One region of the Draconibacterium orientale genome, then DNA from elsewhere that is predicted to be linked to it. Evidence: riboswitches for the same ligand, from Rfam matches in the RefSeq annotation. Region 1 holds a riboswitch; each other region holds the start of a gene.
What was found. Region 1 has a riboswitch for cobalamin ahead of BMW53_RS15975 (TonB-dependent receptor). Riboswitches for the same ligand answer to the same signal wherever they lie in the genome.
Positions count from the first base shown of each region.

Region 1 (9,963 bases):
GTGCTGGACAATACCTACATGAACGATTTTATGCTGTTGTGTAATGCAACAAATATTGCCTCCGGGTTAAAACACGGAACTTTAACCCGCGAAAGTGTATTGCTAAAAAATCCGGATGTGATAATCATTGCCGAAATGGGCGGTTTTGGCAAGGAAGAACGAAAGGTTTGGAATACTTACGAAGGAATGGAGGCCGTAAATAACAACAAGGTTTTTCTGATTTCTTCGGAAACAGCCTGTAGCCCAACACCGGCAAACTTTGCAAGTGCACTGAAAGATGTTTACCGTTTTATAAGCGAGTAAATCCAAAAGTTAGAGACGAATGAACAGCAAATATTTAAAATGGATACTTTTTTTAGCCGCACTTTTGGTGTTGTTGCTGGTGTCTGTTTTGTTGTCGTTATCGGCCGGTGAAATAAAAGTTTCGCTGATGCAACTGCCACAAATTTTGTCGGATAAAGGCAGCATCGAATACACTGTTCTAGCAAAAATCCGTATTCCCCGAATATTGATGGCCATTGGTGTTGGCGGCGCTTTAAGCCTGTCGGGAGTGGTGTTGCAGGGTATATACCGAAACCCGCTGGTTGAGCCCTACACGCTGGGAATTTCCGGTGGTGCGGCTTTGGGAGTGGCCATTGCCATTGTTTTTGGGCTGAATACTCTGAGCTTCTTTTCGCTTCCGGCATTTGGCTTTTTGGGGGCGCTTGTTACGCTCATTGTTGTGTATCTGTTAAGTATAAAACGTGGCGGATTAAGTATCAACAGTATGTTATTGATTGGCGTAATGGTAAGTTTTGTGTCTTCTTCGGCCATGATGTTTCTGATGTCGATTTCTACCGCCGAAAACCTGCATAACATTGTTTTCTGGGTGATGGGATCGCTGGATGAGTCGAACAATTCTCTGATTGCCATTGCATTCTATTCATCGCTGGCCGGACTGGTAATTTCGTACTTTTTTGCACAAACGCTGAACGCACTTCGCCTGGGTGAAGTAAAAGCACGGCACTTGGGAATAAACACCGGCGTAGCAATAAAACTGCTGTTTTTTGTGGCGTCGTTACTCACCGGAATTGCCGTTTCGGTAGCCGGAGTTATCGGTTTTGTTGGTTTGGTTATTCCGCACTTAATCCGATTGATTATCGGCAACGATTACCGTGTCCTTTTGGCCGGTTCGTTTATGGGAGGAGCCATTTTTCTGATACTTTCCGATACCATTGCCCGAACCATTATTTCGCCAAATGAACTGCCGATTGGCGTAATAACCGGTTTTATTGGGGGATTGGTTTTCATTATTGTGTTGAGTCGCTCCAAATCACATTTCAAACTGAATTAGCATGGAGCAGTTTTTTCAAATATCAAATTTTTCGTGCGGATATCCGGGAAAGTTCATTCTCCAGGATATCGATTTTTCAGTGGCAAAAGGTGACATTGTGGGGATTATCGGTCCAAACGGTTCGGGAAAAACTACTTTGTTTCGTGGAATTTCAGGAGAGCTTCCTCCGCTGAAAGGTAAAATGGAGCTGAAGGGGTTGGATACGCGAAAAATGAATCTGAAGCAGCGTGCTCAAAATATTGCCATTGTTACGCAGAATATTGAAATAGGCAGCATGACTGTGGAGGAATATGTGTTGATGGGCCGCATTCCGTATCACAAACAATTTCAGTTTTTCGAGACCAAAGAGGATTTTGCCATTGCCGAAAAATACATGAAGCTTACGGGCGTTGACAAACTGAAAGGAAAATACATGAATGCCTTGAGTGGTGGCGAGCAACAGCTTGCAGGAATTGCCCGTGCATTAACACAAGAACCCGATTTACTTCTGCTCGACGAGCCAACTTCGCATTTGGATATCACGCACCAGGTTCAAACACTGAATCTCATTCGCCGCTTGAGTTGCGAACTGGGATTAACGGTTCTTATGATCATTCACGACCTGAACCTGGCCGGAGAATATTGCGATTCGTTGATTATGATGCAGGAAGGCCATATTCGTAAAAAAGGCCTGCCGGTAGAGGTGCTTAATTATGCAGATATTGAAGCCGTTTACGAAACCGTTGTAGTGGTGCGTACCAATCCCATCTCAAATAAACCGGTGGTATTTTTGGTGTCGGAGGAGGTGATCAAAAAAAGTTAAAGCGATACCTGGTGATGCTCTCACTCGAAGTGAGAGTATCACTAATTTGTAGTTTAACTTCCCTAATAAAACAATTCGGAATTAGCTTTTCAAGAGTCTGCTAAATCATTCTTAATGCACAATTAAGTTTTGTTGCGTTCGCTTAAGGCTTTCATATTAGCGATTTAGGAGTGCTATTAATAAGTAGAGGTATTTTCCTGCGTATCTTTTTCAATAATATCATGCTTGTTAAAAAATGTGACTATCTTTGTCGGTGAATTTAGGTTCTTAAAATTTCTGTATCAGAAATAAGATGAAAAGGGAATCCGGTGAAAAACCGGAGCTGTACCCGCAGCTGTAAGTCCTATCCGTCGGTTGACGGATCGTGTTATTGAACCATAAGCCACTTTCTGAGGGATCGGGAGGGAAGGCATCAATAACCGGGATGAGCCAGAAGACCTGCCATAAATTCAATAGTAAATAATTAAGCTTCGGGATAAAAGCTTGAGAAATATCATCCGTATTTTTCACTGATTTATCCAAAGCTCCTTAAGTGTTTAGAATGAGGAGGTTTGTAGTTTTTGGAATCGTATTGTGGGCGCTGGCTCAAAATGTAGCGGCGCAGCAGCCCTTTACCGTGTTCGACACCGTGCAGGTAGAAGAAGTAGTGAGTTATGGAAAGCTTCAGAAATACCAGTCGGGAGCAAAAATCGAACTCATTAGTGCCACGCAGTTTTCGCTGGCGCAGGATGGAAACCTGGAGCAATTGCTCTCGCGCAGTTTACCCATCGCCTTTAAAACCAATGCAGGTGGTTTGGCCACTATTCGTATTCGTGGATCGGCACCCGATCATACCAGTTTAAATTTTGGCGGCATAAATATTAACTCGCTCACGCTGGGCCACTCCAATGTAAATAACGTTCCCATTTATCTTTTCGATAATATTGGAGTGCAGTTTGGTAGTGCCAGTTCGGTAAACGGTTCGGGAAGTATTGGAGGAGCCATTCATTTAGGCCTGCAAAACCACTGGACCAATGGTTTTAAGGCGGAAGCCCGTATTGCAAACGGATCGTTTGGAGAGCAGCTTTACGGTACAAAACTGTTTTGGGGAAACGGCAGGTTTGAAGCAGTGACCCGTGCTTTTTATTATTCGAAAACAAACGATTTTAAATTTACAAACCCCAACTACCGCGATTTTGAAAACGATATTTTTGAAATTGAGGATACGCAGCACAATGCCAATATTAAAAATATGGGATTACTACAGGAGCTGAATTATAAGTTCAACAAAGACGAGTTCTTCATTTTTAATGTTTGGGTAGAAAATGACTGGCATCTGGTTCAGCAAAACATGCAAACAAACCTGAGTAATCCCGATTTGCGCGAAGAGTACAACGATGATCATGTGCGTATTTGGGCAGGTTATAAAAACCGCAAAAATCCCTTCAAATTCGAGATTAACGGTGGATATGTTTATGACAATGCCGTTAGCGACGAAAATACTTCCGACACCATTTCAACCCAACGCATAATTGGCGAGGCATTTATCGAACACGATTTTTCGCCCAATGCCAGCTACAAAGCCGGAGCAAAAACTACCCGTATTTATCCCTCGGTTTATGCCTATTCCAAGTCGTTGAAACACGAGGACCGGGTAGATTTGTATGCTTCGTACTATCAACGTTTTTTTAGCCGTTTAACCGCAACACTGAATTTGCGTTACGGTTATGTAACCGATTTCGATGTGCCTTTCACGCCGTCGTTTGGACTGAACTACCTGGCGCTTTCAAAAGAAAAGTATGTGCTTCGGTTTACCGGAAATGTTGCACGTAGTTATCGTGTCCCGACCTTTAACGACCGCTTTTGGGTGCCCGGTGGAAATCCAGATCTGAATCCCGAAAAAGGAATGAGTTACGAATTTGGATCGAAGTGGAGCTACTGTGTTGGAGACGTTTCAGGGAATGTAAAACTGAATGCTTTCCTGATGAATGTTGACGACTGGATTTTGTGGAAAAACGGTGGTTCGTACTGGTACGCCGCGAATGTTGAAAATGTACAAAGTAAAGGACTGGAGTTTATGACCGATTGGAATTATACCCTTTGGGGATTGAAAGCCAATTCGGGACTGAACTATACTTACACTTCGGCAGAAAGAAAAAAGTCGCAGAATAATACCAATGCGCTGAACCGTCAGTTGGAGTATGTTCCGCTGCATGCCGGTAATTTTTTCACAACGGTAGCTTATAACAAATTCGATTTTACAATTGACGGAAGTTACACCGACGAGCAATTTACCGACGAGGAGCAGAAAAATATTCTCGATGCTTATGTTCTGATGAATGTGGCTGTTGGTTACAACTGGAAAATCGACAGCCAGAATCAAATTCGAATAAACGGAATGATCAACAATGTGCTGGATACCAATTACCAGTCGAGTTGGGGCTATGCCATGCCCGGCATTGCTTACCGATTAAGTATTACGTATAAATTCAAATAAAAAACAAACTACAAAAAATGAAAAACCGATTTAAAATTTTGACACTTTTGGCGGTGTTGGCACTTGCCTTTACTGCTTGCGATGACGATGAAAGTTTAGATATAACGCTAGGCTTTTCTTTCTCACCTGAAGAAAATATTCAGGTTGGAGATACCGTTTATTTTACAAACAATTCGGTGTCGAATATGGATGTTGTTTACACCTGGGATATGGGAGATGGAACAACATTAAATGATGAATCAGTAGAGCATGTTTATGCCGAGCCAGGTGTTTATGATGTAACTTTAAGTGTGGAGGATGGGCAATCCGAAAAATATGTTAGACAACAAATCAATGTTGACGCATCTTTGGCCTTCATTGTTAACGCCGGAAGCTGGTCGGGAGATAAATCGACCATAACGGCTTACAATAAATATACTGATGAGGTAGTGAACAGCTATTACAGTTCTGTGAATGGATTGGACATCACTTCAAATATTCAATTTGCCTACAACTACAACGGCAAAATTTATATGACGGGGAATACTGCCGATCAGATTTTTTGGGTTGATGCAAAAACCTTTGAACAAACGGAAAATGGGATTACCGATCAGATTGTAGGCCCCCGTAACTGTCAGGCACTTGGCGATTACCTGTATGTTTCTTGTTGGGGTGGAGCAGTTTACGCCGATCCTACACTCTCGTACATAGCAAAAGTAGATTTAACTGCCGGAGAAGTTGTGAGTACAATTCCTGTGCATTATGGCCCCGAAGGTTTGGCTATTGCCGGAAACAAATTGTATGCTGCATTAAATTATACAAATCAGGTGGCAGTGATCGACCTGGACACAGATGAGGTTTCATACATCGATCTTCCTGAAGGCAACATTCCATCGTATTTTGAAAAGGATGATCAGGATAACTTGTATATCAATCTGGGAGTTGCATACGGCAATGAAACCACACAAACAGGTATCGGCTACATTAATACTTCTACTGATGAATTTGAAGCGAAATATGATTTGGAAGGAGTTAGCAGCATGAACTATGTTGATGTTTTTGAGTTTAATGATGACTTCTCAAAATTGTATATCGTAACTACCGGTGGCTACGGAATGCCTGGTGGAGTATCTGTATTTGATGTGGCTTCAAAAAGTTTCGAAGCCGAAAAATTCATCGATGGAGTGAATGGATTAAATGGTTTGGGTTACTACGACGATAAACTGTTTTGTTTCTTCTCAGACAATGTAACCTCAAATGGTTCAGTGGTAACCTACTCACCTGATGGAACAGAATTGAAAGTGTTTGAAACAGGTATTGCACCATTCATGTTGCTTGATGTTGAATAAGCGATGAACAAACTAAAAATATTTTGCCTTTATCTGCTGCTGGCTTGCTTTTTCGGATTATCGGCTTTTGCCGGCAACAGAGATAAGGTTACTGTTGAAATAGATTTTGGATCGTTGAATCATCCAAAACTGAAAATCGAGACAAATTGGAAAGAAGGGCTTTCGGCTTTGGAAGCCCTCCAGTTTGTTGCGGAGGTAAAAACACACCCGGTGGGGCAATATGTTTTTGTCGATGAAATTGATGGTATAAAAGGTGAGCCGAACAAAAGTGTTTGGTACTACAAAATAAATGGCGAGCCGGCCAAAAAGATTGCTATCAACCAGCCCCTTGAAAGTGGTGATAAAATAACATGGATTTATAAACAGGATGTTTGTAGTCCGAAAGAAGACAAATAGCTATAGGAATAATTATAGCAGTTTCTTCCCTAAGTGCGGCACTCAAAGCACATGATAATGATTCTTACCCCTGGTCGCGTACCTGGGGTTTGATTTTTTGTAACTTTTGATATTCAATTTTATAGAATGGCACAAATAACATTTATAACAGGCGGCCAGCGCTCGGGGAAAAGCAGCTTTGCACAGAAACGTGCTGAAGAAAATTCGGATGCACCGGTGTATTTGGCAACCGCTCATATCTGGGACGAAGATTTTCATCGCCGGGTTAAACGCCATCAGTCCGATCGGGGCGAACAGTGGCAAACCATCGAGGAAGAGATTGAAATCAGTAAGCATGATTTGGCCGGAAAAACAGTGATGCTTGATTGTATTACGCTGTGGCTGACCAATATTTTTTACCGGAACAACAACGATGTTGATGCCAGCCTGGAATTAGCCAAGCGAGAGTGGGATAGATTTATCAAACAGGAGATGGAGCTTTTCGTGGTAAGCAACGAGCTGGGAATGGGCGTTCATCCCGAAAACGAAATCGCCCGGAAATTTGCCGATCTGCAGGGCTGGATGAACCAGTACATTGCCAAATCGGCAAACGACGTATTTCTGATGGTTTCGGGAATACCGGTACAGGTAAAAAGGCAAAAGGCAAAAAGTAGAAAGGTAAAAGTTGGGCGAAGCGAATTGAAAATCGGCCATAGCTAAATCCCAACCGCAGTGTCGGCAACAAAAATTAAACTTCGAGTCTTCGTGTTTAAAAAAGAATGAATTTCGAATGCTGATTAACGAATTAAGATTTCAGAATGCTTTGCGTCTTTGCGCCTTTGCGGTTAAAAAAAACTTCGGGTTATAGTGTTTGAAGTTTTACCACAAAGTTGCACAAAGGCAGCACAAAGTAACACTAAGAAGAACTATTGATATCTACTGTGCCTGCTGTGGTTCAGAAACAAGTAATAAGGAAAGAATATTGAATTTCGAATGAAGATTAACGATTTAAGATTTTAGAATTCTCTGCGTCCTGGCGCCTTTGCGGTAAATATCTTCGTGTCTTTGAGTCTTCGTGTTTAAAAAAGAATGAATTTCGAATGATGATTAACGAATTAAGATTTCAGAATGCTTTGCGCCTTTGCGATTAAAAAAACATCGAGTTATAGAGTTTAAAGTTTTACCACAAAGTTGCACAAAGTAACACTAAGAAGAACTATTGATACCTACTGTGCCTACTGTGGTTCAGAAACAAGTAATAAGGAAAGAATATTGAATTTCGAATGAAGATTAACGATTTAAGATTTTAGAATTCTCTGCGTCCTGGCGCCTTTGCGGTAAATATCTTCGTGTCTTTGAGTCTTCGTGTTTAAAAAAGAATGAATTTCGAATGAAGATTAACGAATTAAGATTTCAGAATGCTTTGCGTCTTTGCGGTTAAAAAAAACTTCGAGTTATAGAGTTTAAAGTTTTACCACAAAGTTGCACAAAGTTGCACAAAGTAACACTAAGAAGAACTATTGATACCTACTGTGCCTGCTGTGGTTCAGAAACAAGTAATAAGGAAAGAATATTGAATTTCGAATGAAGATTGACGAACTAAGATTTCAGAATGCTTTGCGTCTTAGCGCCTTTGCGGTTAAAATGTTTGTGTCTTTCTCTTTAAAAATTATATCTGCGCATATCCGCGCAATCTGCGAGAAATTAAAAAGCAATAACAATGACATTAAAAGATCAGCTACAACACAAAATCGATAACAAAACCAAGCCGCTCGGATCGCTTGGAAGGCTTGAAAAACTGGCCCTGCAAATAGGCATGGTTCAAAACACACTGTCGCCCAAAATTGAAAAACCGGCGCATCTGGTTTTTGCTGCCGACCATGGCCTGGTTGACGAAGGCATCAGCCCGTACCCCAAAGATGTAACCTGGCAAATGGTAATGAATTTTTGCGCCGGAGGTGCTTCCATCAACGTTTTTTGCCGGCAAAACGCAATGAATCTGAAAGTTTTTGATGTGGGTGTTGATTACGATTTCCCGGCAGAACTACCCGTGATTAATGCCAAAGTGGCAAACGGAAGTCGTAACATGCGAAAAGAACCGGCCATGACCGCGGAGGAATGTCGCGCCGCGATGGAAGTTGGTGTCAAAGCCGTTCGCGAAGAAGCGGCCAAAGGGTGTAATACCATCGGTTGTGGCGAAATGGGAATTGGAAACACCTCGCCTTCGTCGTTACTGATGCACAAATTTACCGGCCTTTCACTGGAAGATTGTACGGGTAGAGGCTCGGGCTTGAATGATGAGCAGGTCGATCGTAAAACCAGAATCCTACAAGAAATTGCCGCGAAATACAATCCCGGCACGCCTGAAGAAGTTTTAGCAACTTTCGGCGGTCTTGAAATTGCTGCCATGACGGGGGCTTACCTCGAAGCGAAGAGACAAAATATGCTTATCCTTATCGATGGTTTTATTGCCACGGCTGCTGTGCTTACGGCAATACAACTGGACCCGGCAGTAAAAGATAATTGTGTATTTTGCCATGGTTCCGATGAAAAAGGACACGAGCTTATGTTGCAATACCTTGGAGCAAAACCGCTGCTGCAATTGGGAATGCGATTGGGCGAAGGAAGCGGAGCTGCTGTTGCGATGCCGCTGGTAAAATCGGCTGTAAATTTCCTCAACGAAATGAGCAGCATGGACGATGCCGGTGTTAGCAATAAAGATTAAGTTTACAAGTCAGAGTTTGAAATGGTTTTAGCTCTTTGCTCTCTGCGCATAGCTCTTTACAAACATGAAAAATGAAATAAAAATATTCCTCACAGCCCTGATGTTTTACACCCGAATTCCGGTGGGAAGCATCGAAGGATGGTCGGAGAAGATGCTGAACAAAGCAACGCGCTACTTTCCGGTAATCGGATGGATTGTTGGAGGGGTTGGGGCATTGGTTTATTTTGCTTTTGGCGCTGTATTGCCAGTTACGCTGGCAGTAGCCCTCAGTATGGTGGCCACAATTCTGTTAACCGGAGCATTTCACGAGGATGGTTTTGCCGATTTCTGCGATGGTTTTGGAGGCGGCTACACACCCGAACGTATCCTGGAAATAATGAAAGACAGCCGGATTGGTACCTACGGAACAGTAGGTATTTTATCGGTTCTGGCGATAAAATTTCTGGCCTTGTCGCATATCGATACAATGCGCATTCCTTTTATTTTAATTGCCGGTCATGCCTTAAGTCGCATTTTCCCGGTGCTGCTAATTTATTCTTCGGTTTACGCGCGCCTGGATGCAACAAGCAAAACCAAGCCCGTTGGTAAAGCCGATTCGTTATTTTCGTTGCTGTTGGCACTGGTTACGGGCGGATTGTCATTGCTGTTCCTTGCCTGGCAGGAAACTGTTTTGGTGATTGCGGTTTTGCTCATTGTAACCTTTTTCTTCAGGAATTATATCACACGCAAATTAGGCGGTTACACCGGCGATGTTTTGGGTGCCCTGCAGCAATTGTGCGAAGTGTTTTTTTATTTGTGTATTCTTGCTTATCAAAATCTGGGATGAAGATCTACACGATCCGACATAGCAGCGTAAATGTAAAACCCGGCATTTGTTATGGGCAAACCGATGTTGATGTGGCCGAATCGTTTTACGAAGAGCAA
Region 1 covers NZ_FOHT01000032.1:18,728-28,690, reverse strand. The annotation lists gene BMW53_RS15990 (ABC transporter substrate-binding protein) at 1-303, shown strand, start outside; gene BMW53_RS15985 (FecCD family ABC transporter permease) at 323-1,333, shown strand; gene BMW53_RS15980 (ABC transporter ATP-binding protein) at 1,335-2,135, shown strand; cobalamin riboswitch at 2,380-2,596, shown strand; gene BMW53_RS15975 (TonB-dependent receptor) at 2,677-4,611, shown strand; gene BMW53_RS15970 (PKD domain-containing protein) at 4,629-5,939, shown strand; gene BMW53_RS15965 (DUF4430 domain-containing protein) at 5,943-6,335, shown strand; gene cobU (bifunctional adenosylcobinamide kinase/adenosylcobinamide-phosphate guanylyltransferase) at 6,462-7,034, shown strand; gene cobT (nicotinate-nucleotide--dimethylbenzimidazole phosphoribosyltransferase) at 8,035-9,039, shown strand; gene BMW53_RS15950 (adenosylcobinamide-GDP ribazoletransferase) at 9,104-9,865, shown strand; gene cobC (alpha-ribazole phosphatase) at 9,862-9,963, shown strand, end outside.

Region 2 (9,963 bases), on a different contig from region 1:
CGCAAAAGGCTGTAACCAGTGCCGTTAATATTCCCGAAGTGAAAATAATGAGAAATCGTGCCTTCCGGATATTGAGTCCCAGGTTGCGTGCGTAGTGGTCGCCCAGCGCCAGCAAATTCAATGGTTTGCTCAATAACAGACTCACGATCGACAAGGGAATTGTAATTGCAGCAAACAATTCTGCACGTTCCAAAGATAGCCGGCTAAAACTTCCCAGTCCCCAAATCACATAATTGTGAACATCTTCTTCGAGGCTGTAAAATTTCAATATCCCAACCACTGAATTCGAAAGATAACCAATCATTACGCCCATTATGAGTACGCTGAGTGTTCCACCTACTTTTCGGGAAATAAACAAAATAAGAGCCAATACCGCCAGTGCTCCCCCCAGTGATGCGCCGGCAACGGCCAGATCTCCCCACATGCCTATTTGAGCAAATGAAAATCCGAATGTTTGTCCGGCTACCAGCAGAACAAAAGCAACGCCCAGGCTTGCACCCGAAGAAATTCCTAAGACTGATGGTCCGGCCAATGGGTTTCTGAAAAGTGTTTGCATAAGCAATCCGGCAACACCCAATGCCATTCCTGCACTTACCGCAACCAATGTTTGTGGCAGCCGCGTGCGAATTAATATATTGTGCCAGATAATATTTTCTGAACCTTTGCCAGTAACACTAAGCAGTACTTCCGAAAAAGGAATATTTACTGAACCCAATGCCATATTCAGCAGGATTAAAAACAACAAGGCCGCAATAGAAAAGGGCAGCAGGGCTTTGGTTGATATTTTGGTATTTTGTTTTAGCATTATAATTCGGTTTTTCTTCCAAATAAAAGGAAGAGACTTGTTGTAGCTGATTTTTTCTATTTCAGTAATTCATAGAATTCCGGCTGATGATCGGGCAAAAGTGATGGATGAAGAAAATGGATGTAGTCAGCAAGGATAACATCGGGTTTCATTGCATTTTGCTCGTAATAAGGTTTCTGCCGAATGTTGCATGCAAAAACATGATTTTCCTTAAAGGCTTTAAAATCGCCATAACGCGGGTCTTCGGCCAGCATCGAGGTTTTATTGTAACCAACCGGATCGGGCAACAATATGCGCCAGTAATCGCAGTTCGCTGCAGCGGAATAAACACTTTCAAAATCGAGCGGATAGGCCGCTTTTTTATCGTCTTTAAAAATATATTCAGCGCCGGCATCCTTAAAATAGTGGGCATAGAAGCTGTCGCCTCCAGGAACATACCAGGTTCCCGAGCGCATCTTCCCGGAAAAAATGGTTGGGCGTTTTTTTACTTTTGCTGCCCGTTCTTTTAATGATTCATAACGATTGGCAACACCTTTAAAAATAGAATCAGCTTTTACTTCCTGATTGGTAAAAGCGGCAATCATTTTTATCCATTCGGCCCGTCCCAGCGGAGTTTCTTCTTCGTAAGCTGCCATAGGAACCAGGTTAAAACCCAAGCTTTTCAAGGCATCGTAACCACCACTTTTAAAGGGCGAAACGAAAATAACATCAGGATTCAGGCTGGCAATTAATTCGGTGTTAAAATGGCCTTCTTTTCCTACACGTTTTACCAATCCAGCCTTTATTTTTTTATTCATTCCTTCATGATAAAGATGGCGGCTGCTGTTTATCGCAACAATGTTTTCGATATTATCGAGCGCAAAGAAATAGGTAAGTTGAGTTGATGATAAACAAATAATTCGCTTACACGGAATGGGAATTACTCCTGGCTGTGCCCCTTTTATTTTCGCTGCCGGAACCAGTTTGAATGACTCATAACTGGCACCTTCGCCACCTGTGCTGAAGATTTTTAACAGTTTGAAATCGTCGCCGTTTTGCAACTCAAAACTATGGGCATATTTTAATGGGCTAAGCGTTAACTGTTCTTCCGATGCCTGTTTTTTTGCCGGTTGACTGCAGGAATTCAACAAGAACAGAAGCACTCCCAACAGGTATAATTTAGTTACAATGTTCATTGTTATTTATTTTTAAGTTCATCGTTACGATTTAATAGCTTGTAAATAGTTCTTCTCAGTGGTAACTTTGGTTTTATTTGCTTTAGCCTACGGAAAGTAGGATTAGCATTTCTATTTTATTTTCCGCTTTATCCGTTTCCAACTTAATACCGCGCCTGAAAAACTTAGCACAATACCTCCTGACGATAGTATAATGAGCAGTAGTTTTCGCAGCCATTCGTGTTCAACAAGCAGTTGGAAATTAAATTTATGTAAGCCCTGGTAGAGCCACCGGTGAATTTTACTGTTCCGGGTAAATGAGCTCAGCACTTTTCCTGTACCGGGGCTGACATACATGAGGTTTTGAGCTTCATTGTTCCAGCTGATTTTATATACCGGAAGCGGGCGCGAAAACATGCCCGATGATTGGTAATAATTATCGAATTCTGATTGAACAGAAATGGAGTACGACGGGTCATTAAATAATAGTGCAGCCCGCTGTTTCATTTGTTGCAGGGAGTATGGCTGTTGCCTGCAAATGGTGTCGCGAGTGGCAATATAGACTTCCGGCACCTGATAATTGTTGTAATAAACAAACCAGGCAGGTTTGCCCATGCTGGTTCCCCATTCGAGTTTTCGTACCCCGTTTTTATTCTGGAGAACCTGCCACAATTCGGAAAAAGAATGTCCGCTGTTTACTGGTGCTTTGGCCCCTTTATCCCAAAGTTTACGAGGTTCGAATATTTGTTTTTTTGAAGCGTTATTATCCGGGAAATCGACAACAGAAAACAAACCGCTTAACAGAAAAGTGAATACAAATAGCCCGAAAAAGAAGCCGGCAAGGTGATGCCATTTGTACCAGAATTTTTTGTACGAAGTAATGCTTCCGTTCTTCTTTCTTTTTTTGCGTTTGTTGAGACGGATAATTCCGGCAATAATTCCGGAAATGCTGGTTAAAAGACCGATAACAGAAATCCAGATTACTACCTGGTTCCAATGTTGCACATTCAGCCGCAACGAGCGAAAATAAATCCAGTGCGGAATAGCTCCAATACGAGCCAGCCACCGTGTTTTTCGGTCAGTTTGCTGAACAATGGTTCCGGTTTTCGACGACATATACAGAACAGTATGCCGACTGTCATTCATATAAAATTTGTAAATCGGAAGCAAAGGCTGGTAATAACTCCACGGCATCCACTGATCGAGCTGGTTGATTTTTACTGATTTCAATATCGAACTTCCCAGAAAACGTTGTGCTTCCTGTTGGCACAATTCTTCAGAAAAGTTACCGATAGGCTGGAGCGTTTCGGCATTATAAATCTTTTGTGCCTTTTTCCCGGCAGATACGCGATAAACCGGCGTATCGTTCAGTTTATCGAGTTTTACTGATCCTTTTACAGAATCGGGTAAGGGAAGGATGTGTTCAAAATCGGTTTGAGAAAAAGGCTTTAGAAAAAGAAACCGATCTTCGCGCGAGGCATGGGGAAACCCGGCATAAATAAGCACGATTCCCGAAACAAACCAAATGCAAAACATCAGGCTAAGGGCAATGCCTGTAACCTGATGAATTTTTAAAAGTGTTTTTTTTAAGCGATGCATGAGCTGTTAGTTGTTGAATGCGATTTGCAAGCCCACAAAATAAGTGCGTCCGGGACTGATTGTTCCATAATGCGAACCATAAGGGCTGTCATCTACATAATCGAACAGGTTATCAACCCCGGCAGACAATTCAAAATCAAAGGCTCCCCTGGTTTCTAAACGGTGAATAGTAGTCAGCTTCCACAAATTATAGCCTTTGGCATTGCCATATTCATCATCATAAAATTTATCATCCTGGAAACGGCCATTCAGGTTGGCAGTCAGTTGGTATTTTTTCCAGTTGTGCATATAGCTAAAGCGGATGTTGCCGTAATTCTGAGCAACTCCTTCCAAACGAATATTATCTGTTTTATTCTGGGCATTGACATAACTGTAACCTCCGCCAACAGAAAATCCGGCAGTAATATTTGCATTAAAAAGAATGTCAAAACCTTTTGTGCCGGCTTCCGAAATATTGTAATGCTGGCGAGTAGTTTTCACACCGTTTGCGGCATCTTCTGGTGATGTTTCTATCGTTTGGTAGTCAATCAAATCATCCACGGTATTCTGGTAGCCGGTAACACTGAACGAAAACCGGTTGATTATATATTCTGCCGAAAGTGCAAAATAATCTGATGTTTGTGGTTTCAAGTCCGGGTTTCCTAAATACAGGTTACTTCTTTTTGCATAGTAATAATATAGTTCTTTTAGGGTTGGTGCTTTAAAGCCACGGGCATAGGTTCCCCTAAAGTTAAAATCGTGCAATTTATATAGTGCTGATATTTTGGGTGAAAAGGCGTTTCCAAACTCTTTGTGATTAACGTAGCGGGCACCTGCTACCAGTATTAAATTTTCGAAGAATTTCATCTCGTCCTGGGCATAAAAGGCCATTGTGTAGGCATCGGCTGAAGTTCCAGGCAAGCGTCCTTCCGATTCGAGTTCCTCGTTCACATATTCTCCGCCTACCGAGAACTGATGGCTGTCCGAAAGTTTAAAAATTCCTTTCAGATTTAACGATTGACGCAACTGTTCGGTTTGTTTGGCTTTGTCTCCTGTCACAAAGTCGCCTGATTCCTGATTGTATTTATAGAAGTAATTGAAATTATCGGAATTCCAATCGAGCGATAATTTGTTTTCTTTTCCAAGCAGGTACCCGGCTCCGGCGGAATAGCTAAAATCATCATACGAATAGCCGTATTTTCCAACGCTTACGGGACGCTCAACATCTCGTTCGTATTTTGATCCTTGTGCATACACGCTAAGTTTTTGGGTCAGGTTGTAAGCCAATTTTTGATTAAACGTAAAGTCGGTCGACTGATTTTGTGCCATGGCTTCGGTTTCCACCAACTCATCATCATCCAGCTCGTATTTGCTTAACTGCCAGCCATCCGTAGTTTTTCGGTCAAACGATGTTGTGGAAGATAGTTTCCCAAAATTCAGATTAAGACTGTTGTGTTGTATCCACTCACCATAACTGCCCACTCTTGAATTGTTAACTACATTGATTTTGTTGTTGGCTTTTTTGGTGATGATGTTTATAACCCCGGCAATGGCTTCGGAACCATACAATGCGGAAGAAGCACCTTTTACTACTTCAATTCGTTCCACATTGTCAGGATTTATACGGTTTAGGTCGCTCTGTCCGCCAATATCCCCGTAAGTTCTTTTTCCGTCAATCAGAACCAGGATGTAGTCATTACCCAAGCCGTTCAACTGCATAAAAGGTCCCATTACGCCTGGGGTGAAATCAAACGAAGGACTTACTGCTAACATCAAATCGTTGAAATCGGACGGAGCAATTCGGTTGATCAGATTTTTATTAATGAGCTCAGTCTGAACAGGTGCGCTTTTCAGGTGATGTGGCGTTCCGGTTCCGGTAATAACAACTTCACCTAAGGTGCTGGTTGATTTTTCAAGCTCACAATCGAACTTCGTTTCTGCACCGGAAAGGGTAATTTGTTCTTTCATCCGGTGATATCCAATGCATGAAACAACTACCTCATAAATTCCGGGTTTCACATCTTTAATAAGGAATTCACCATTTTTGTCGCTTACGGTTCCCAAAGTTGTTCCATTAAAATACACATTGGCACCTACAAGTGGTTGGCCCGAATTTTTCTCACTTACCGTTCCTGTGAACGATACATTTTGTGCCCAAAGGTTGGATGCACTGAACAATAAAATTAAAGTTAAAAACCAGTTGAATTTTTGCATGGTTTAATTATTTAAATGTTAAACAATTGCACCTTGCTTTCCATCGTCAACCCCATGACGATACAATAAAAATAATGTTGAACTATGTAGGTTCACAACATTAACTTCTTACCCGGAAGCAAAATGTATATATTACTGATTTTGGCAGGTTTTCTGGCTCGCCCCGGATTGAAATGCCTTCCCGTTCCGAAAATTCGGTACAGTGGCAAAAGAATTTTTCAATCCTTCAACAGGGCTTACAGCTGCGGGTACAGCTCCGGTTTTTCACCGGATTCCCTTTTATTATTCCTGATGTTTTCAGGAACAATCACCTAAAATCGGCCGCAAATGTATTGATTAAAATTTAAACGGGATTGTATTTATTAAACGAAAAGAAAAAAATATTGATTATCCGTTCTATGTCATAATTATTATTTAGCAAGTCATGCTGTCCATCAGCTGACGGATTCAGCATCTCTCGCATCTAATAATCAACTATTTGCAAGAAAGACCCTGAAACAAGTTCAGGGTGACGTGCTGGTTGTGACCAATTGCGGACATCCAATAAAAAATAATAAAATTTAGAAAGAGTCTTTTGAGATGGGGTTATTATGCCGATTTAACAATGATCGATTGAAAATCCATAGCTCAAAAAGCGAATGAAATTCGTAATAAAACCGACCACCAACAGCGCTTTCTTTCCATTCCCATAACGATATTGAAGAAGATTTTTTAACAAAAAGTCACAGAACCTCAACAAATTATATTATTTTCAACAATCGTTTAGCCTGATCTCATCTTGAAAAATTGCAGACACATACCAGTTAATAAACAACAAAAATGCATAGCAAACATTCCCTTTTATTTCGAATGAAGCCTGATAATTGGCTTAAAACGACCTTCGTTGGTTATTACTATTCGGCATACATAAATCACTAAAAATAAATTCCCCGATTGATCTATTACTGCCAAGTACTGTATAAGAATATGCCCATAGTCATTGCCGGAATTTGTAATAAAAATTAACTTACTCCATCCAACTTGCCCAAATTCTGCTTCCGCGTTCCTCTTGATTATCAATTCGAAGATGTACATCAATTTCCTGTTGCATTTCTTCCACATGCGAAATCACGCCTACAATTCGATTTTCTTTTCGAAGCGATTTTAGCGTGTCAAAAACAACTCCCAGTGATTCTTTGTCCAGGGAACCAAAACCCTCGTCGAGGAAGAAAAAGTTTTGGTTCGATTCAGTAATTTTCTGAATGTTGTCGGCCAGCGCTAAAGCCAGCGACAAAGCTGCCTGAAATGTCTGTCCACCGGAAAGCGTTTTTACACTTCTTATTTTTCCACCATTCATAAAATCGCGTACCTGGAAATTATTGTCGGGCGTGATTTCCAAACTCAGCTTTTGTCGTGTAAGCTGGAAGAAACGGTCGTTGGCAGCATTGCACAAATTTTGCAAATAAACCGACGAAATGTAGTTGACAAAACCACTGGCTTTGAACAGCGATTTCATCGTTTTCAGATTCTCGGCCCGCAACTCCAGTTTTTCCAATTCTTTCCGAAGAGCAGCCTGGCTTTCCAAATCTTTTTGCAACTTTTTCAGCTGTTCTGAAATTTTCCCCTGCTCCTGGTTCTTCCGAACAAGCTGTTCCTTTAACAAAGCAATGTCGGCATTTAATTTCTGATGCGTTTCCTTATCATAAACACGTTCGCCGATTTCTTTCTGCAATTCTTCCAGCAACGACTTGGCACGTAAAAACTGATCTTTAAAATGCGCTATTCGTTGTTTTTCCTGATCCGGATTAAACTGTTCCGACAAGATTGCCGTAACCTCATCGATGGAATTATACGTCGATTTCTCCAGCTGTTCCTTTGTTTGCTGTTTCAGCTTCTCCATGCTTTGTTTTTCCTGCTCCAGCTCCTTTTTGCCAGCCTGTACCGAACCAAACAAGGTGTCGCGCAGTTTGCTTTTCTCGGTTATTTGCTGAGTTATTTCGGAGAAAGATTTTTCCAACTGGCTATGTTCCTTCTGCAGCTTACTTTTTTCTGTTTCAATCTGTTCAATTTTAACTTCCTGATAAGTTTCGGCTTTTATCAACCGCAGTTGCTTTTCCAGCGTTTTTAGTTCAGTTTGCTGTACGGTTAAAACGGTTCTGATTTTATCGACTTCCACCTGAAACCGTTTAAAATCATTCCCTTTCTTATCCATATCCTTCCCTAACTTCTCCAGTAAATCATCCTGCTTTTTCAATTCGCCCTGAATACGCCTTGCTTCCTGAAACGCCTTTTCCAGTTCGGTTTCCACGCGATATTTCTCCCAGGTAAATTTCTTTGCATGAGCCTCGATTCTTTCCTGCTGAGCCTTTTGTTTTTGCAACAAAGAGTTTTTCTGCTGATGAATCATCTCCTGCTGTTTGCTGAATAGATTTATGCGGCTTATCCAATCCGATAGCTGTTCCTGTTCTTTTTCGTTTGCCTGTTTTTCTGCCGAAAGCTTCAACAGCGTATCGTTCAGGTCTTCGGTTTTTAAAACATCGGGATGATGCAACGAACCGCAAAGCGGACATGGCGCTCCTTCTTCCAGGTTTTCGGAATAAGCTTTCAACTGCGCCTTTACCCGGAGATGACTTTCCTGCTCATTCAGTGCTTTCTGCTTTTCCTTTACTTTTCCGGTTTTATCCTTTAAGATTTGAACGATACTGGAATATTCTGTTTCCGGGAGTTTCCCGAGACCGGCTTCTTCCAATAGTTTGGCCACAGAATTTTGCAGCGTTGAAGTTGTTTTTTGATTTTCTTCCAACTCCTTTTGAATTGCCGGAAGTTCCTTTTCGAGCAGATGTTTCTCGGTGTACCAGGTTTTTACCGCAGCTAACAGTTCCAGGTCGGGCATCTTCCCTTTCGAGACTTTTATCAGCGCCTCCAACTCCAGTTTCTGAGTCTTTAGTTGTTCCAGTGTTTTTTCAGTTTCGTTACAAACCTGAGTTCCTTTCTGTAGCCTTACATTTTCTTTTGAAATGGTTTGCTCCAGCGTTTTCATTTGTATTAAGCGGCCAAGTTCATCTGCCTTTTGTTTTAACTCTTCCCGTTTCTCATAAGCCGGTTTTAGTGCCTCAAGTTTCTTGTTCAATGTTCCGATTTCGCTCTCCTGCAACTTCAGTTTTTCTTCATCCTGCTTAAGCTGTTTTTCGCGGATCTGCACTTTCTCGTTTGTCGATTTCAATCCATCCAGCAAATGCTTAAACTGAATTACACACTGTTCGAAACGGGAGATTTTCTGCTCCAACTGTTTGAAAACCGGCTCTTGTTCCTGCAACGATTTGTATGCTTTTTCAGCCTTTGATTTTCGCACTGCTAAATCCTGAAGTTTCCGAAGTCCTTCTTCCGACTTCTGATAGTCAGCCAATTTTGTATTCTGCTCTTTAAGTTCATTCTCAAGTTGCTCCAGTTGAGATTTGAATTGCTTCAATTGCTCAGCGTCAACGCTTCCCAATTGCTGCAACTGCCCTTCGATGTTCTGCTTTTGCGCATTATTTTTGCTTTCGAGGGCGGTTACTTTATAATAAAATTCAAATTTCCCGAGGTTAAAAAGTTCCTTCATCATTTGAGTCCGGTCTTTATTTCCCAATTGGAGAAATTCCTGAAACTGTCCCTGCGGAATGATAATCGTACGTTTAAAATTGTCGTAACTCAATCCGATTGCCTGTTCAAGCTCAGCTGCTTCGATGGGAATCCACTCGTTCCCTTTTTTCCGGTAAGCCGACCGGTTCAGGGCTTTAACATCTTCAAAGTTTTTGCCGTTGCGCTTGCCTTTAACCGTTGCCCGATAGGCCGTTTGTTCTTTACCAGTTTCAAATACAAAATCGATGAGCAGCTCATTCGATTTCAGGTTCATCATATTGTAGTAACGATTGTCTCCTGAAAGATTAAGCCGGTCAGTTCGTCCGTAAATGGCAAAAGTAATAGCTTCCAGAATCGAGGACTTTCCACTTCCTACGGTTCCGAAAATCCCAAACAGATTGGCAGCTGTGAGTTTTGTAAAATCGATGGTTTGCTTTTCCTGGTAGGAATACAAACCCTGTATGGTGAGTTCTACGGGTATCATTGTTCTTCTTCAGCTAAAATTTCAGTAAATAAATTCTTCAAATCATCGTTCGGCTCCTGTCCCTTTTCGTGCATGAAATAATCGCGGAACAGCTCCTCCATGCTACGGCTCAAATCAATCTGTTTCTG
Region 2 covers NZ_FOHT01000027.1:68,792-78,754, forward strand. The annotation lists gene BMW53_RS14820 (FecCD family ABC transporter permease) at 1-805, opposite strand, end outside; gene BMW53_RS14825 (ABC transporter substrate-binding protein) at 862-1,980, opposite strand; gene BMW53_RS14830 (PepSY domain-containing protein) at 2,092-3,558, opposite strand; gene BMW53_RS14835 (TonB-dependent receptor) at 3,565-5,751, opposite strand; cobalamin riboswitch at 5,878-6,081, opposite strand; gene BMW53_RS14840 (SbcC/MukB-like Walker B domain-containing protein) at 6,758-9,835, opposite strand; partial or broken gene BMW53_RS20975 (exonuclease sbcCD subunit D) at 9,832-9,963, opposite strand, start outside.
Region 2: it holds a riboswitch for cobalamin, as region 1 does, so the genes downstream of both, BMW53_RS14835 (TonB-dependent receptor) here and BMW53_RS15975 (TonB-dependent receptor) in region 1, are expected to answer to the same signal.

Region 3 (9,963 bases), on a different contig from region 1:
TATTATCCAAATTTTGAACCTTTGCCGGGCCGCGCAAACTATATTTGCAGCCGCAATATTGTTGGCGGTAAAAATCGTATTCGCAGATGATTTCGATTTGCGTTGAGCCAGCCCGTTTTTGCGCCAGTTATTTGCCCAAAACGTAACACCGGGAAATAAACCGATTGCATGATTTCCGGCTTCATTAATTTGGCTAAGGTTTTTCCAGCGTGAGCTGGCCAGGGTTGTGGTATAGAACGAAATGGATGATTAGCCATAAATGAAACACGCTAAGATCTAAATTGGCATTATTTGTTTATGCAACCTCTCTTTCCAATGCTAAAAAATGTATTGAATTATTATTGCCTGTAAGCGGAAAGATTTGAATTTCGCAATTATACATTTCTCCGTTTTTTCGGTAATTAACTACCACTTCTTTGAAAGGTTTGTTTTGTTCAATTTTTTCATTTATTCTGAGTTTTACTGCTTCCGAAGTATTTTCGCCTTGCAAAAATATGGGACTCCGGTTTATGGCATATGATTTCGGATATCCCGTCATCTCTGAAAAACCATCGTTAACCCATAAAATTCTTTTGGTTTCGTTGGTTAATATTAATGCTTTGTATGGATAAGTTTTTAATACCTTTTTTAGATCTGTTTTCCAGTTAAACTTACCAGAATATTTATGAAGTGTTTTAAGTTCTGTTTCTCTTTCGGCTTCCTTTAAATTTTGTTGGTATTTGGGATAATAAAATTCCCAGCACATAAGAGGAGGCGCAAGCCTTTTTGGTGGTTTTATATCTTTTTTTACTTTTTCTAACTCAGCCTTCGAAAGACTCGACAGGTAGATATCGAGGCACATCATGTCTCCAAGGTTCTTTTTCATTTCTTAGTTGTTAAAATTCAATTCCTTTTCGAGCATTAACTCCGTTTTGGTAGTAATGTTTTATTTCCTTCATTTCGGTTACCAGGTCGGCAATATCAATAATTTCCTGCGGAGCATATCTACCGGTAATAATCAGCTCGGTATTTTCCGGTTTTTTCCTGATGGTTTCCAATAGTGATTTCACCGGAAAAAGCTCGTAATACAAAGCGATGTTGGCTTCGTCGAGAATTACCACATCGTATTGCCCCGATTGAATAATTTCTGTGACCTCTGCCAAACCTTTTTGTGCCGCGTCTATATCTTTTTGTGTTGGATTTTTCACAATAAAACACCCCAGGCCATATTGTTTAATGGTAATATCGGGCAGAAACTTGTTCACAGCTTCAATTTCAGCATAGATTTTTCTTTTTACAAACTGGGCAAAGAATACTTTTTTACCGGCACCAACTGCTCTTAATGCCAGGCCAAAAGCAGCCGTTGTTTTGCCTTTTCCGTTCCCGGTGTAAACTTGTGTATAGCCTTTCGTTTGTTTGTTTTTTAATGAAATAAATAACTCACATCTTTCATAAAACCATCTTGCTGAATTTCGAATAAATGCTGGTTAGTTGTATCGCTTTTTAAGTTACCTAAATTTTCTACGTATCCGCCCAGTTTTATGTACTGAAAGTTAGTGCTGTCAAAAGCTTCGGGTAACCTGGCACAACCCGAGTACCACGCAGTTTTAGTTTCCGGGTAATGAAGGCGTATAAAATTAGCCAATTCTGCTACTCTTTGAGGATCGCCATCTCCGCCCATAAAACAAAAACAGGTGATAGATGAGGCGTATTTTTCCATCAAGGAAACGATTTGCACTTCGTTCAGTTCTTCGCCAATATCTTTCTGCAAATGCGGACTGTGGCAGCCTTTACACCGATTCGGGCAATTGGTAATATTTACTGCCAGTGTAACTTCGTTCGGAATTTCCTGAAAAACGATATTGTAGTTGTAATATTTAAGCATATTCTTCCACTTTTTCTTCCTTATTTTTTTGAGCGTAATAGCGTTTTGCAGCTTCTTTCTGGCGTGCATCAGAGAAGCTGCTCACTCTTTTCATGTAACCAATAATACGGGTTAAATAGTCGATATTTTCAGTCTTACAATTTGGGCATTCTTTTAGATACCGCTTGTCGATATGGCCACATTCATTGCAAATGGTATTCGGAATATTAAAGGTGAAATAATTGCAACCTTCTTTGGCAGCTACCCGAATTAACTGGCGGTATTGAGCAGCACTTAAATGTTCCTCTAAATTCATATGTAATGCAGAGCCCCCGGTTAGGTGTTCGATGTATTTTTTCCCGTGAACCTTGAATCTATCAATTACATTCAATGACTCGTCTTCTACAACATAGAAATAGCTGTTGTAACAATCTCGCGGAACAAAATAACCATCTTCACGATCCCATTTTGCATGTTTTACGCCCACGTTTTCGGCCGGAATCATTTCGCAATTGAACAAGGTGTCTTTTGTGCGGTATTTTTTATTGTATGTTTCAATTAAACCAAGTACTTCGCTGGTAAATGCTGCGTAATCAGGATTGTCGTTTATTTCAATTCCAAGGAATTCTGCGGCTTCAACCAGGCCGTTTACACCAATGGTAAGGTACTGGCGCCCCATGTTTATATAACCGGCATCAAACAGCGGAAGCATGCCTTTTTCCTGTAGTTCTTTTAAATTTTCGTTGTAGCCCAATTGTACTTTGTGTACCAGGTCAACCACTTCTTCAAGGAAATTAATGTAAGGAATTCGTTCCTTTTTAGCTTGTTGTACGCAACGGTTCAGGTTAATTGTTAATACACTTTTCGAGCCGGTTGAAACGCCACCTGCTCCCAGTGTGTAACTAAAACCATTGTCCTGAATTTCGTTACGTAAACGGCAGCACGAACTTAAACTGTCGGCATTATCGCTTAAATAGGTGAAAAACGAATGACCATCGGCATACATTTTTGCTGTGAATTCGCCATATTCTTCATCTTTTGTATCGCCGTTTTCTGTAAGCATTGCCATTGTTTCTACCGGGAAAGTCAGCATGGTTTTCGTGCGCTCCTGGTTAAACCAAAGCATAAAACGTTTTTGTAACCAGTTTAACGAATCCCATTCAGGTTTACTTCCGTCGGGGAAAACAAATTCGCCAAACAAACTTTCAAAATAATACTTATCGTAATAGGCAATGTTCCAGAATACTGCCTGGAAATTTCGCGCTCCGGTTGGTTGATTAAGCGAATAAACAATTTGCTCGAAACAATCAGTAATCACTTTATCAATCGAGCGTTTCCTTGCCGATAAATCAGCGGTTTCGTGGCTGCGTTTGTGGTAATCGTTGCCATATTCTTTTGCCACAAAATAGTTCATGTACATTAAAAACTCGGGTGTTGCACAAGCACCGCTCAACATACTTGAAACGATAAATACCATGTTGATAAAACCACCACAAAACGATTTTAAGTTGGTTGGTGCAGTTGAATTTCCGCCAATTTTCGAGGTGCCATCCAACAACCAGGGGTACATGGTAATGCTGGCGCAATAGGGAGCCAGGCTGGTTTCGTCGTTTTTATAGATGTAATGTTGACTTAAAAAATTAAGGTATTTATTCGATAACTCTTTCCCAAACATATCCGAAAGGCGGTCGGTGAGCAATCGGCGGTTTAAACGGATAAAATTTCCTTTCGGAAGCTCTCCAATTAGTGTGGCAATGTTTTTTTTATCGACATTGGCATTGGCATCAAATTTACTTCCACTGGCAGCATTTCCGGCAGCACAATATTCAATCAGAAATTTAATACGATCACGGGTTTCCCTGTCTTCAGAATGTTTCTGGCGGTAGAGCATGTATGATTTAGCCACGGCAAAATAGTTTTCGGCCATTAACGAACGCTCCACCTGGTTTTGAACTTCTTCAACATTCATATCTTCCTGAATATTTACCCGGTGCAGAATGTTGGTAAGGTCATCGTCGCTTGCAAAACTTCCTACAGAAAGAAAAGCTTTCCTGATTGCATTTTTAATTTTATTCATAGAAAACGGAACCCGCTTTCCGTCTCTTTTTACGATTGAGATTTGCGTACTACTCATACTATTGTTTTTTTGTTTTTAATATGCTGTTTTGCTCGTATTTTATGATTAAAAAATCTAACCGGAAGCCAAGAGGTGCGCATTCAAAACAATTATCTGCTGATGGTACGAAACGAGAAAATTATTTTACTTACGAACCAGACTTCAACTCCCGAAAGCCTAATTATTAAAAATGATTTTGGCAGGTCTTCTGGCTTGTCCTGTTTCTGAAGCCTTCCCATCCGTCAATTGGCGAACAGTGGCAAAAGATTTTCAAAAACACATTTATGGACTTACAGCTGCGGGTACAGCTCCTGATTTTAACAGGATTCCCTTTTCATACCGGATAGCGTTGCTACACGATAAACCAATAATCCAAAACAAGTTTAGTGTTTTTATGTATACAATGTAATTTGGAGTTTTAAACAATTTAATTGATAAAATGAGTAAAAGGCTTCTGTTTTCAGCACTTCTGTCGTGTTAATAATTGCGTAAAATTGAGAAGACTTCATGATATTTTATTGCACAAAATCGAATTTATTATTGTTATTTAAAAAATAGCAAGATTTATTTTATTTGGTTGAAATTGAGCTTGTTTGCTGTTTTCTTTCTCTGTTCTGTTACCTAACTTTATTTCCATAAAAAGACCCTTTCGAGGTAGGATAGCAAGTTTATGTTTTGGGCAGACCAAAACCCAAGTTTAGCATCCCGTTGGTCTAAAAAATGGTAATAAAATATGAGGCAATTTAACAAAGGTGTCCGTCCACGAAAATTGGATGGTTCAATATTCAGGTATGCTATTTATTAAACAACGAAAATGTTATAAACAGGGAATTTGGCAACCTTTTACAGATAAAAGATAACTATGAAAAGTATGTTGTTTCTCTTGATGATATGAAATATTCGAACTATAAAGATATTCTTCATCTACATCCGTGGGAATTAATCAACATTTGAATAAGGGGTTACATTTTCGTATTTTTAGGCTATAAAATATTGAAAATGAACCAGTGAGAGACAAAAACGAGACCTCACTATTTGTGTTGAAATAACATGTAGATTATGAGTGCATTATGGGCGTAATTCGATTCCCGTCCGAGTATCAAAAAGCCTGATATTCAAAATGAGTATCAGGCTTCTTAATTGCTGTTTTATCCGTTTTAGTCTTCCTTTCCTTTTTCAAAAAAGTGGTGAAAGAATACACTTTGAAAAGCAATCGCATTTTTCCAGTATTCCCAGGTGTGTCCTCCGGGGCGTGTGGTAAAATCGTGCGGAATATTTCGCTCAAGAAGTTTTTCGTGTAAGTTGCAGTTAACGCCGTAAAAGAAGTCGCCTACACCACAATCAATGGCAATTTCAAGCGCTCCGGGCGTTAGTTTATAAACCAGGTTGATGACTGTGTTTTCTTCCCAATTTCCCTTGTTTTCAGCATAAGTGCCCAGTCGTTTCGAAATATCCCAGTTATTGGGAAACGGCCGGATATCAACTCCGCCGCTTAAACTGCCAGCAGCACCGTAAACATCCTGGTTTCTGAAAGCCAGATACAAGGCACCGTGTCCACCCATACTTAGTCCGGTAATGGCACGTCCTTCGCGTGAGGCAATGGTGCTAAACGAATTGTCCACCCAATCAACCAATTCATGCGCTACATAGGTTTCGTATTTTATGCTGTTGTCAATCGGGCTATCAAAATACCAGCTCGAAAAAGCGCCATCAGGGCAAACGATAATAAACTGATACAAATCGGCATAGTTTTTAATTTCAGGTACGTTGTTTATCCAGTCGTTTTGATTGCCACTATAGCCGTGAAGCAGGTAAAGAACCGGGTAGGAATTGTTTTCGGAATAACCTTCCGGAGTAATTACCACAGTTTCTATGTCTTTATCCATCGACTGACTGTGAGTTGTTAAGTGTTGAACTTTGGCCGCTTGGGTATTGAGTATTGCGCCGGTAGCCACAATCATCAATATCATTACCTTAAGAAAAAGTGTTCTTTTCATACGATTAAAATTGTTTGTTACTAAGGTATCGTATGGAACTCGCATTTATTTTAGTCATCCTCTTGGGTGTGAATAGTTTACATGCTCGTTTCATACTGTTATTAAATTTTTTAGAGTTGTTAAAATTAGCCACAAAAATTTTATGTTAGGCATTTTCTGCAAGCTAATGTTTGTGTTTGCTTTTATGTAAATTACCATATTACATATAAGTTTCAACTAATTCTTCAGGTATTCCATCCAGTCGAAATCGGCGTCAGCTTCCGAAGTTTTGCCATTTCCGGTGGCATACAATCCAACATAAATACCGGTAAAAAAGCCCACTGTTTCGGTTGCCAGAAACTTCGCATCGGCGGTTTCAACGGGTGTAAATTCGTCGTTGCCCTGTGCAAACGAAAAGGTAAAAGTGGTTTTATCGCCGTTAACCCGCAGTTTCACCGAACCCGGTTTTAGCGTATATGCTTTCGAGGTATAAACGGTTTGTCCGAATTGCAATTTTACGGTGAGAATACGGTCGTTTCCTTTTTTACTCACCAGTATATCGAAGTGCGAACCGTTGTTTAGCAAAATCAACCCGGCCTCTTCATTCTCATTTTTCGGGTCGAAATCAAGCTGAGTGGTGGCTGTAAAATAATGGTCTTTTAGCCGGCGTCCCACAAAGGTTGACGCTTTGTTGGTACTGATGGTTTCAGCAGCTCCTTTTAATCGCAGGAATCCTTTTCGTTCCGTTAGTGAAAAGTTATTTTCTACGGGCGCCTGAATATAGTTCCAGTCTAAACCGAGTTTTTCGTTATCAAACTCCACTTTAGCAGGAGGTTCGGGAAGCGGTTTTAAGGGCAGGGTAGGGCAGGTCATATCAATGTCAACCGTTCCGTTTCCGTTTACCACAGGCCAGCCGTTTTTGGGCCAGCTTACCGGTGCCAAACAGGTTTCGCGCCCTAAAATGTGGTGCGTTTTATCCGAAATATTGCGGTAACCATGGAAAACGATCCATCACGAATTGTCGTGTGCCTGAATGATATCGGCATGGCCAATTCCCTGTATCGGTTTTCCCTGGCCGGCAGCGTTGCAGTGTGTTAAAATCGGATTGGCCGGATTATCGATGTATGGCCCCCAAATGCTGTTACTGCGGGCAATGGTTTCAGAGTGTGCCTCTTCGGTTCCGCCTTCTGCTGCCATCAAGTAGTACCAACCGTCTTTTTTGTAAATGTGTGGTCCTTCAGCATAACGGCCGCCGGTGCCGTTCCATACTTTTTTACCCTCCGATAATTTTCCGGTTTTTAAGTCAACTTCATACAAAATAAATGGCGAACTAATAATGTAGGCTTTTCCATCTTCGTCCCAAAACAGGTCGGGATCAATTCCGGGAACATCAACCCAAATTGGATCCGACCACGGACCGGCAGGATTTGTTGCAGTTACAAAAAAGTTTCCTCCGCCGGTAATGTTGGTTGTAATCATATAAAAAGTTCCGTCGTGGTAACGCAGCGTTGCTGCAAAAATGTTCAGCCCGTTCGGAATTTGTTCTTTCCGGTGAATACAATGACCGATCTGTTGCCAGTTAACCAGGTCTTTACTATGGAAAATGGGAACTCCCGGAAAATATTCAAAAGTGCTGGTAATGAGGTAGTAGTCGTCGCCAACACGGCAAACACTCGGGTCGGAGTAAAAACCGGGAAGGACAGGATTAGTATAGCTTACCGTTGCTTCTGGCTCGGGCGCTTTTGCAAACGGATTTGGCGCAACTTGTGCAAACAGGTTAAAACTCAGGAAAAGTGCAATGAACAGCATAATACACTTTAATCCTGCTTTTGAGTTCGATTTAGTTTTATTCATGGTTGTAATTAATTTTAGCTGGTTGTTTAACGTTATTACTCGTTGATAAGGCTAAATTACTAAAGTTTGGCGATGAGCGAAACGAATACATATAATGATTCAGGTTTGTAAAAAAACGAAAGAGTACAGATATATTTAAATGAGCAAGGGCTTTGCTCTTCGAACAGAAAACAATCATCTGCTTCCCGGCAGACGTGTAAATGTATAAGATAAGCTTTCACTGGCAGAAGATGAACGAAAAAAATCATCAGTTAATGTTCATCTTTTGTCTGGTTGTAACACGCTGATTAAAGAGGTTTGTTCGCTGATGGATGAGTGACGTTCTCTGGCATAAGATTATCGTGATCTCCTTGCTGCGAACGACTATCGTGTGGAAGATTGGGGGAGCATACATGTTGTTGTAACAACTATATGCAAGACTTTTACCGATTTGTCCACATAATTTGGCATAAAAGCGACTGATAAAAATAAGAGTTTATTTTACTTTTGTTAATGTACTGGCATTTGCATTGTCAATAAATTCAATAAAAATATGAAGAACTTTAAACTACTATCTGTTGCAATTCTCTTTGCACTTTTTGCATGTAACAATCAGAAACAACCCGAGCCGTTTGCCAAAGGCGAGTTTAAAACCTGGGCCGAAACGCCACCCATGGGCTGGAACAGCTGGGACTGCTACGGGCCAACCGTTGAGGAACACGAGGTAAAGGCCAATGCCGATTACATGGCCGAAAATCTTAAGGGACACGGTTGGGAATACATTGTTGTTGATATCCGTTGGTTTGTTGAAAACGACAAAGCCGGCGGTTACAACCAAACCGATCCGCGTTATGTAATCGACGAATACGGCCGTTACCAACCTGCTGTAAACCGTTTCCCTTCGGCTGCGGATGGAAAAGGTTTTAAAGAGCTGGCCGACTATGTGCACGGCAAAGGATTGAAATTTGGTATCCACATTATGCGCGGTATTCCGAAAGTGGCGGTCGAAAACAAATTGCCGATTCTGGGAACCGACGGAATTACTGCCGATCAGATTTACTCCACTGAATTGCAGTGCCCCTGGTTGCGTGATAATTATACCATTGTTGCCGACAAACCCGGTGCGCAGGAATATTACAATTCGATTATGAATATGTACGCAGGTTGGGGCGTTGATTTTATTAAAATCGACGATTTGTCACGACCATATCATCAGGGGGAAATCGAACTAATCCGTAACGCCATCGATAATTGTGGCCGCCCGATCGTACTGAGTACATCGCCTGGCGCAACGCCAATTACGGCTGCCGACCACGTAAAAGAACATGCCAATATGTGGCGCATGGTTGATGATGTTTGGGATACCTGGCACCATTTCGCCAACCTGATAAAAGTAGCCGAACAATGGTATCCGCACATTGCGCCCGGCACCTGGCCCGATTGCGATATGATTCCGCTCGGACGTATCTCAATTCGTGGCGAACGTGGCGAAGACCGCATGACGCGTCTTACACCAAATGAGCAATATTCGTTAATGACGCTGTTTACCATTTTTAAATCGCCACTAATGTTTGGCGGCGACTTGCCTAGTAACGACGATTTTACGCTGTCGTTGTTAACCAACGAAGAAGTGCTGAAAATGCATCGCAAAAGCACCGGTGTTAAACAACTTTTCCAGGATGAAAATAAAGTGGCGATCACATCAAAAAATCCGGATACCGGAGAAATTTACCTCGCACTGTTCAATATCTCTGATGGCGAAGAGCCTTTAAATGTAGGTGTTGAACTATCCGAACTGGGTATCGATGGTGAATGTTCGGCAAATAACATGTGGACGGGAGAAGACCTTGGAACGTTCTCCGGTTCCATTGATAAAAGTCTTTCGGCACACGAGAGTGTATTGTTAAAAATTAACCTATAATCTCCGGTCTCATGAAGTATATAACATTAATTTTTACGTTGGTTTTCATCCTTAGTTCATGTGTTAAAAAAGTTGATAATTCGACGGCGCAGTATTTTAATCTTAGCGATGTAAAACTGCTGGATAGTGAATTTAAAAACGCACAACTGCAAGACATTGCTTACCTTATGGCGCTTGACCCCGATCGTTTATTAGCTCCGTTTTTGCGCGAAGCCGGCTTGGAAACCAAGGCAGAAAGTTACCCTAATTGGGAGAACACAGGCCTCGACGGGCA
Region 3 covers NZ_FOHT01000003.1:103,450-113,412, reverse strand. The annotation lists partial or broken gene BMW53_RS21460 (epoxyqueuosine reductase QueH) at 1-243, opposite strand, end outside; gene BMW53_RS03165 (PAS domain-containing protein) at 296-865, opposite strand; gene cobO (cob(I)yrinic acid a,c-diamide adenosyltransferase) at 876-1,412, opposite strand; gene nrdG (anaerobic ribonucleoside-triphosphate reductase activating protein) at 1,403-1,864, opposite strand; gene nrdD (anaerobic ribonucleoside-triphosphate reductase) at 1,857-3,977, opposite strand; cobalamin riboswitch at 4,141-4,343, opposite strand; gene BMW53_RS03145 (alpha/beta hydrolase) at 5,117-5,956, opposite strand; gene BMW53_RS21225 (beta-xylosidase family glycoside hydrolase) at 6,173-6,877, opposite strand; gene BMW53_RS21220 (glycoside hydrolase family 43 protein) at 6,947-7,789, opposite strand; gene BMW53_RS03135 (beta-L-arabinopyranosidase) at 8,322-9,689, shown strand; gene BMW53_RS03130 (glycoside hydrolase family 127 protein) at 9,701-9,963, shown strand, end outside.
Region 3: it holds a riboswitch for cobalamin, as region 1 does, so the genes downstream of both, nrdD (anaerobic ribonucleoside-triphosphate reductase) here and BMW53_RS15975 (TonB-dependent receptor) in region 1, are expected to answer to the same signal.